2 regions of the Oceanobacillus kimchii X50 genome follow, and region 2 is predicted to be linked to the other one. Evidence: predicted binding sites of a transcription regulator. Region 2 holds the regulator's gene; the other holds the start of a gene.
What was found. Region 2 encodes Rex, which represses fermentation and respiration genes when NADH is low (regulators of the CRP and FNR family bind a similar motif). Its sites were predicted from a motif close to TTGTGAAATATTTCACAA; they were not measured.
Positions count from the first base shown of each region.

Region 1: a site for Rex is predicted at 2,390-2,407, ahead of qoxA (cytochrome aa3 quinol oxidase subunit II). Genes of this name have one in related genera too.

Region 1 covers NZ_CM001792.1:2,281,792-2,286,152, reverse strand. The annotation lists gene qoxB (cytochrome aa3 quinol oxidase subunit I) at 1-1,354, opposite strand, end outside; gene qoxA (cytochrome aa3 quinol oxidase subunit II) at 1,401-2,285, opposite strand; gene C794_RS11910 (EAL domain-containing protein) at 2,539-3,756, shown strand; gene C794_RS11905 (exonuclease SbcCD subunit D) at 3,877-4,361, shown strand, end outside.
Region 2 covers NZ_CM001792.1:642,428-646,788, reverse strand. The annotation lists gene groL (chaperonin GroEL) at 1-123, opposite strand, end outside; gene groES (co-chaperone GroES) at 187-468, opposite strand; gene C794_RS03630 (CPBP family intramembrane glutamic endopeptidase) at 746-1,444, shown strand; gene C794_RS21150 (YdiK family protein) at 1,448-1,642, shown strand; gene C794_RS03620 (redox-sensing transcriptional repressor Rex) at 1,722-2,351, opposite strand; gene C794_RS03615 (ABC-F family ATP-binding cassette domain-containing protein) at 2,498-4,361, shown strand, end outside.

The DNA.
Region 1 (4,361 bases), 1.6 Mb from region 2:
ATTTACCAATTCTTTCGTTTAGTAAGAAACCAAACATTTTTGGCCAGTAATAAATTAATCCTGCAATCATCGCAAATACTACACCAGGAATAATTACATTATGGAAGTGAGCAACTAAGAACATCGTATTGTGATATTGATAATCAGCACTTGCGATCGAGAGCATTACACCAGTTACTCCACCAATCGTGAATAAAGGAATAAATGCGATGGAATAAAGCATTGGTGTGGTAAATCGAATTTTACCTTTCCACATGGTCAGTAGCCAGTTAAATATCTTAATTCCGGTTGGAACTGCTATCGCCATCGTTGTAATGGAGAAGATACTATTTGTAAGTGCACCTTGACCCATTGTAAAGAAATGGTGAACCCAAACAACAAAGGATAATAGTGAGATAATAACCATGGAAGCTACCATCGATTTATAACCATATAAGTTTCTTTGAGAGAATGTCGAGATAATCTGACTGTAAATACCAAATGCCGGTAATATCAAAATATATACTTCTGGGTGTCCCCATATCCAGAATAGGTTTGCCCACATCATATCCATACCGCCATCAGATGTTGTAAAGAAATTCGTAAAGAACTGACGGTCAAGAGTACCCATTAATAGGGCAATTGTTAAAACAGGGAATGCAAATACAATAATTATATTTGTAATTAATGCAGACCAAGTGAACATTGGCATTTTCATCAATTTCATACCTGGTGCACGCATTTTTATAATCGTGACTACAAAGTTAATACCAGTCATCAGTGTACCGATACCAGATATCTGTAATGCCCAGTTGTAGTAGTTAACACCAACATGTTCACTAAACTCTGGTCCTGCTAGTGGATAATAATTTGTCCATCCAGCATCAGGTGATCCTCCGACTACGAAGGAAATATTGAATAACATTGCACCAGCAAAGTATAGCCAGAAACTTAGTGCGTTTAAGCGAGGGAATGCAACATCTCGCGCACCAATTTGCAATGGAATAACATAGTTCATTAAACCAATAATAAATGCCATGGCCATGAAGAAAATCATAACCACACCATGGGTAGTAAATATTTCATTATAGTGTTGTGCATCTAAGAAACTGTTATCAGGAACTGAAGTTTGTAGACGCATCATAACTCCATCAGCACCACCACGGAAAAGCATTAGAAGTGCTGAAATTATATACATAATTCCTATACGTTTATGGTCAACGGTAGTCAACCATTCGTTCCAAAGATATCCCCATTTCTTGAAGTAGGTAATACCTACAACAACTGCTATAGAAACAAGTGCAATGGCAACCAGGGATGCATAAAGCATCGGATCGTCATGCGGAGGAATGGCAAATCTTTCTAATATATTCATATTTATGAATCTCCTTTCGATGCTCTTGTTGCATGAATCTTATAAATTAGTGATGATGGTGTCCTTCGTCATTAGAATCGGATGGTCCGTGATTATGTGGACTGTTCTCACCTTCAGGAGCAGGTTTAAATTCTTGATGTGTTCCTGTGAATGTCATTTGACCGAGATGACCTGGTTCTAATATTTCTTCAAATTTTTCTTCAGTAAGAGGATCTGCTGTAGCATGAATTTCCTCTACCCAAGTGTCGAATTCGTCATGAGGCATAACTGTTACATTAAACATATTTTCCGCAAAACCTTCACCATTAAAGTTAGAGTTTCTTCCTACAAAATCGCCTGAATGATCAGCGACTACATTCAATGTATTTACCATGTCAGCCATCGCATATTTTTGTCCAGCTAGTTGAGGAACCCAGAAACTAGAGATTGTACTATGAGAATATAATCTAAATTCTACATTTCTATCCTGTGGTATAAATACATAGTTTACAGTTTCAATGTCTTGTTCTGGATAACTAAAATGCCATTTCCAGTTTGAAGATGAAGCATAAATAACTAAAGGTTCGTCATCTTTATACCCTTCTGGTACAGACTCTACTTGATACGTAGATATTACAGAAACAACTGCTAAGAATGCTACTATTAATACTGGAACACCAACAATAATTCCTTCTACAACAGGACTTCCTTCTATGTGTGGTGGCTCATAATCGTCACTTTGTTTTGAAGCTCTATACTTAAACAAAACAATTGCTAGCATTACCATCACAACAATTACAATTAATGCCATCGTTATAATTGAAATCCATATAACATTTGCGGTCGTTGCTGCTTGTGGCCCCTTAGGATCAAGTACGAGTAATGGTTCACAACCTGCTAAAAATAAGGCTGTTGCTGTTAATAACATTATATAGGCCCACTTTTTATTCATGTAGATACCCCTTTCATCGGTATGTTTATGGATAGTATTCTAAATCCTATCAAGTTAACATGTCAGTGACAATATTAATACTCGTAAACTAAAATAACAAGAGTTTGAGAAATGCTTCACAAAATGTTCATTAATATGTGGATTTTGTATGGTAACTAAAAAAAATGTAACAGAACACTTGACATGATTATGAGTTAAAAAGGAAGAGAGGTACTTGTTTGCTGTGATATAATAGTCTAAAGGGGGATTAGATATGGATCCGTTAGATGTAATGTTAGATATGGACCAATTACTTCCTTATTATAAAGCGATCGTCAGCGCAGATACGCAAATGATCATTGGATATGAAGTGATTGCTTATTTTCAAAATAAGCATGGGAAGTTACAACGTATGGATTGGTTTTTTGATGATGTATCCATTCCGGATGAATTTCGTATTGAAGTAAATACTTATCTTCAGCGTAAAGCTATAGAAAATAAGCTTGAAAAGCAAGATAAAAGTTTTCTATCTTTCTACTATGACGCTGATTTACTTGTACGAAACAACGGTGAAGCATTACTTGCAATACTTGAAGAATACCAATCAATAGGATTAAAATTAAATGAAATTATATTAGAAGTGAAAGACACTGCATTTCCTAAAGATATGGATCAACTATCCAACCTAATAAAATATTTAAAAACATTAGGCGTAAAAGTTAGTATTCAACTGGAAAATCCAAATGGTATCCTTGACCAATTAGCTACATTACATCCAAATGTATTAAAAGTAGATACAAGTTTTCTAAAGGATGATTTACTACCTCATCTATACAAAGATGTCTATCATGCAATTTCCATGTTGTCACGCAAAATTGGTGCGTCTCTCCTGTTTAAAGGAATTAATAATTATAATCAATTTAATTATGCATGGAGAAGTGGGGGCCAATACTATCAAGGTAGGTACTTAATTCATCCTCAAAATGATTTTGTAGAAGTTGATAGCTGTAAATCAGTCATTCAAGTTAGTTTTAAGCAATTCGTTACATATGAACGAAAAAAGGGGAAAGCGCAACTGGAACTTCTAGAAAAAATACATGCTACGTTTACTAGTATTTTAACACAATCGACTTTAACAGATAACTATGACGAATTTATATTAAATGTAGGTAAGGCATGTAAAGAATTCGCATTTCGGGTTTATATTTGTAATGAGGAAGGTATTCAACTTTCTTCCAACGCAGAAAAAGATCAAGAAGATACGTGGAAACTGGTTAAAGAAGGTTTAAATAAAAACTGGAGTTGGCGACCTTATTTCTTTGAAAATGTAATGAGGATGAACTTAGAGAAGAAAGGTTTACTTTCTGATCTGTATACGGATATAGATAAGTCGGAATTAATCCGTACATATTCTTATCCGCTTACAGATGGACGGTATATATTTTTAGATATTCCTTATCGTTATTTATTTGAGCAAGAAGGATTATTATAAAGGGGAGCTAAAATTAGTGGGGGGTTATATTCCCCCCCCCCCGCTTAAATGTTGTTAGAGTAGGTCATTACTTTACTTTCTGTTACATACAAAAAAAGAACTTATGCTAGGAGTGAAATAATGAAAATATTCCATACTGCAGATTGGCATTTGGGAAAGCTGGTTCAAGGAATTTATATGACAGAAGACCAAAATTATATACTAAATCAATTTGTTGCGGAAGTTGAAAAGGAACAACCGGATGTAGTAATTATTGCGGGAGACCTCTATGATCGAGCAGTTCCTCCAGTTGACGCAGTACACTTATTAGACAAGACATTAGATAAAATAATCCATGGACTTAATATTCCGGTATTAGCAATTGCTGGAAACCATGATAGTCCTGGAAGGCTACATTTTGGAAGTGGATTAATGAAAGAGAACGGTTACCATGTTACCGGTAAATTATCAACAGAATTAGAACCAGTCATTTTGAAAGATTCTTTTGGGGAAGTACATTTTCATTTTATTCCTTATACGGATCCTAGTACGGTGCGCACTATTTTTAAAAATGACGAGATCATTACACATGATGATGCTGCAAAATATATAATAAATAAAATTCG
Region 2 (4,361 bases):
TTTATCTAATACAACATTACGTCCTTTTGGTCCAAGCGTAACTTTTACTGCATCTGCCAATGTATCTACACCACGTAGCATTGCGCGACGAGCGTCTTCACTAAATTTTAAGTCTTTAGCCATTCTTTATTCCTCCTTGAATGTAGTTACGTATTTTATTATTCAGTCTAAATTTCTCATAAGAGTTTAGCCTATAATAGCTAAAATATCATTTTCACGAAGAATTAAGTATTCTGTACCTTCATATTTCACTTCTGTACCAGCAAATTTAGAAAAAATGATACGATCTCCTTCTGAAACTTCAAGAGCGATCTTTTCTCCATTTTCTACACGTCCAGAACCAACTGCTACTACTTTCCCTTCCTGCGGTTTTTCCTTTGCAGAGTCTGGAAGTACGATTCCGCTTGCAGTTGTTTCTTCTTGTTCAACAAGTTCGATAACAACACGATCTCCTAATGGTTTAATCATGTAGAAATGCCTCCTTAATTCGATATCATTTTATTTTATTAGCACTCTTCACAGTTGAGTGCTAATCACAATTATTATAATAATTAATTCTATAAAAAAATGCAAGCAAAAAAGAGTGAAGAAATTATATTTTTTATTCAACATATGTAGTACTCAGTTATAGAAAAATAATACTTCATTTTCTTTTCATTTAATAGCGTGTTCTGATTATAATAACTATATATGCATATGTTAAACTATAGTAATTAATACAGTACATGATAAAGGAGCGTTTTATTTGAGTCGCAGATATTGGTATGTCATTCTTACATATATTATTATGCAGCTTTCAGGGGCTCTCTTCGCCCCAATTTTAGCGGTCGTTTTAGACTTATCTTTAATGGATGCAACGATTTATTGGTCAATATTTTCCTTTGGATTAGCGGTACTCATTACGCTATATCTTCTAAAACCAGATATGCAAATGCGAAATGATAATGCAGCAGGCATTGAAAGCATAATACTTTGGTCCATCGCTGGTTTCTTTATGGCTTTATTCGCGCAAGGTATTGCTGCCCAAATCGAAATAGCTTTAGGGATTGATCCTGGTTCAGAGAACACACAACAAATTATGGATATTACTCGAGCAGCACCGATATTTATGATCGTCCCGGCTATTTTAGCTCCGATTTTGGAAGAAATCATATTCCGAAAAATTATCTTTGGAGAGCTATATAAACGGATGAATTTCTTTTTCGCAGGGTTACTATCAGCAGTCATATTTGGCTTTATTCACTTAGACCCTACGCATATTCTTATTTATGCATCCATGGGATTTGTTTTTGCTTTCCTTTATGTAAAAACAAAACGTATCATTGTGCCTATCATCGTTCACGCAGCAATGAACTCCTTTGTTGTGTTAATGCAATATAATATTGATCCTGAGGAACTGCAGCGAATGTTAGATGAGATGCAAATGATATTCTTTGGAGGTTAATCCATGAAACATCCTTATTTAATAAGAGCAATTCTATACTTTCTGGTTGGAATAGCTTTTATATACTTTGGGGTTCAAAGTAAGGAGAGCACCGTTTGGAATTCCGTTACATTGATTTTTTCAGCAGTCTCTGCTTTATGCTTCTTTTGTTCTTTTAAGATGTTTGGTTATCACAATAAAATAAAAAAGAAAAAGTAGACTGAGATGCAGTCTACTTTTTCTTTAAGCAAATTTCAACAAACGCTTACATAATAATCGATTTAAAATAATGAAATAATTACTGTAATGAATAATGTTTAAGAAAATACACAAGTGATTGAAGTTCAATCGCTAAATCAATATGATGCACACGAATATGACTTGGTACTGTAATTCTTGCTGGGGTAAAGTTTAATATACCATTAACACCATGATCGACCAGTTGATTGGCAATCGCATCTGCTTCATCTGCAGGTATCGTTAAAATCGCAACCTCTGTGTCCTTTAATCTTTCCCCTAGTTCGTCAATATGATAGACTGGAACTCCTCCGATATCGGTGCCTACCTTATTCTCATCAGCATCAAATGCAATGGTAATACGGATATTATTATTTTTCATAAAATTATAATGTAAGAAAGCTGTACCTAAATTTCCAACACCTATTAATGCTACTTCTGTTATTTCATGTTGATCTAACGTACGTTTAAAAAATCCTAATAAATATTCGACATTGTATCCGTATCCTTTTTTACCTAGTGCACCGAAGTAAGAGAAATCTCTGCGAATGGTTGCGGAATCTACTTTAACCGCTTCACTTAATTCTTTTGATGATACACGCTTTTTTCCTTGTTGATTTAAGTTGTTAATGAAACGATAATATAATGGCAAGCGTTTTGCAGTTGCTTGCGGAATCTTGTTTTGTTCCATACGACCTTCCTCTTTTCAATGCTTAGAATAATTATCATACTATATTTATTTTAACAGATTTATCCTTAGAAGTCGTGACATTTTTCACAATAATATTGTCCCTTCTATGGCGATAAGCTAAACTAGTAATATGAGGTGACAATAAAATGATACTGATGCAATTAAACGGAATATCAAAATCTTTTGGCACAGAAGAGATTTTGTCTAATATAAAAGTAGAAATAAAAGACCAAGATCGAATTGCCATCGTCGGGAGAAATGGTGCAGGAAAATCGACATTGCTAAAAATAATGGCAAATGAAATCCCTTATGATGAAGGAGAGTTTTTCAAACCGAAAGACCTTACCTATGGTTACCTGTCGCAACATATGAAATTGGAATCAGGAAAAACCATTTGGAATGAAATGGAAGATGTGTTTTCCCATTTAAAACAAATGGAGAAAAAGTTACGTGAATTAGAAACAAAAATGGCAGATCCTACTGCAGTGGATGATGCTAGTTACCAACTAATTTTAAAGGAATATGATGACTTACAAGTTCGCTATCAATCAGATGGTGGTTATACGTATGAATCGGATATAAAATCGGTACTTACTGGACTCTCATTTGGAGATTACGATTATCGAGCACCGATTAACGAATTAAGTGGTGGGCAAAAAACAAGACTTGCTCTCGGTAAATTATTGCTACAAAAACCTCAATTACTCATCCTCGATGAGCCTACAAACCATCTGGACATTGATACACTTACATGGTTAGAAGGTTATCTCGTTAATTACCCTGGTGCTATTGTGATTGTTTCCCACGACCGTTATTTTCTTGATAGAACGGTTTCTATAGTTTATGAAATTTCTAGACATCATTCTAAAAAATATCACGGTACCTACAGTAAATACTTAGAACAAAAAGCACTCAATTTCGAACAAGAAATGAAAGAATATGAAAAACAACAAACGGATATTAAACGAATGGAAGAATTTATTCAAAAAAATATCGTTCGTGCTTCCACGACAAAACGAGCACAAAGTAGACGAAAGCAATTAGAAAAAATGGAAAGAATGGATCGTCCAATGGGGGATGAATCATCCGCTTCGATGTCATTTCAGATTAATCGTCGTAGTGGAAATGATGTGTTGAAAATCTCTGATTTGGGTTTTCGATATGAAGAACAACAAGACCCTACATTTCGCCATGTTCATCTCCATGCAAATCGCGGAGACCGTATCGCATTAGTTGGCCCGAATGGAATTGGAAAAACAACGTTATTAAAGACTATTGTGGAAAAAGAGTTTCCTTTCGAAGGAGATATTCAATTAGGGACGAATGTACAAGTTGGCTACTATGATCAGGAACAAACCGAACTTCACTCGAATAAAACTGTGCTTCAAGAATTGTGGGATGAGTATCCTCTAGTGAACGAAAAAGATATTCGTACGATTCTAGGTAATTTCTTATTCTCTGGCGATGACGTGTTAAAGCCAGTATCTGCATTAAGTGGTGGAGAAAAATCACGTTTAGCATTATCTAAATTAAAAATGCAAAAAGCAAATTTGCTTATTCTAGATGAACCAACGAACCACTTAGACATTGATAGTAAAGAAGTGTTAGAAGGTGCATTAGCTGATTTTCCTGGCACGATTATATTTGTTTCGCATGATCGTTATTTTATTAATCGAATCGCAGACCAAGTAGCTGAAATGAGTCCACAAGGAATTAAAATGTATCTTGGTGACTATGATTATTATTTAGAGAAAAAAGCAGAAGAAGCAGAACTTGCTCGTCTTCAGATGGAAAACGCTGTTCAATCAGTAACTGTTTCTGATAAAAAAAGAAACTTTAAAGAAGAAAAACAGAAACAAAGTGAAGAAAGAAAGCGAAAAAGACAGATTGCTGAACTTGAAAAACAAATTGAATCCACAGAAGAGCATATTGCACATTTAGAAGAACAAATGACGTTACCAGAAGTGTATGAAGATCACGAAAAAGCATTAGAGCTAACAGAAGAAACAA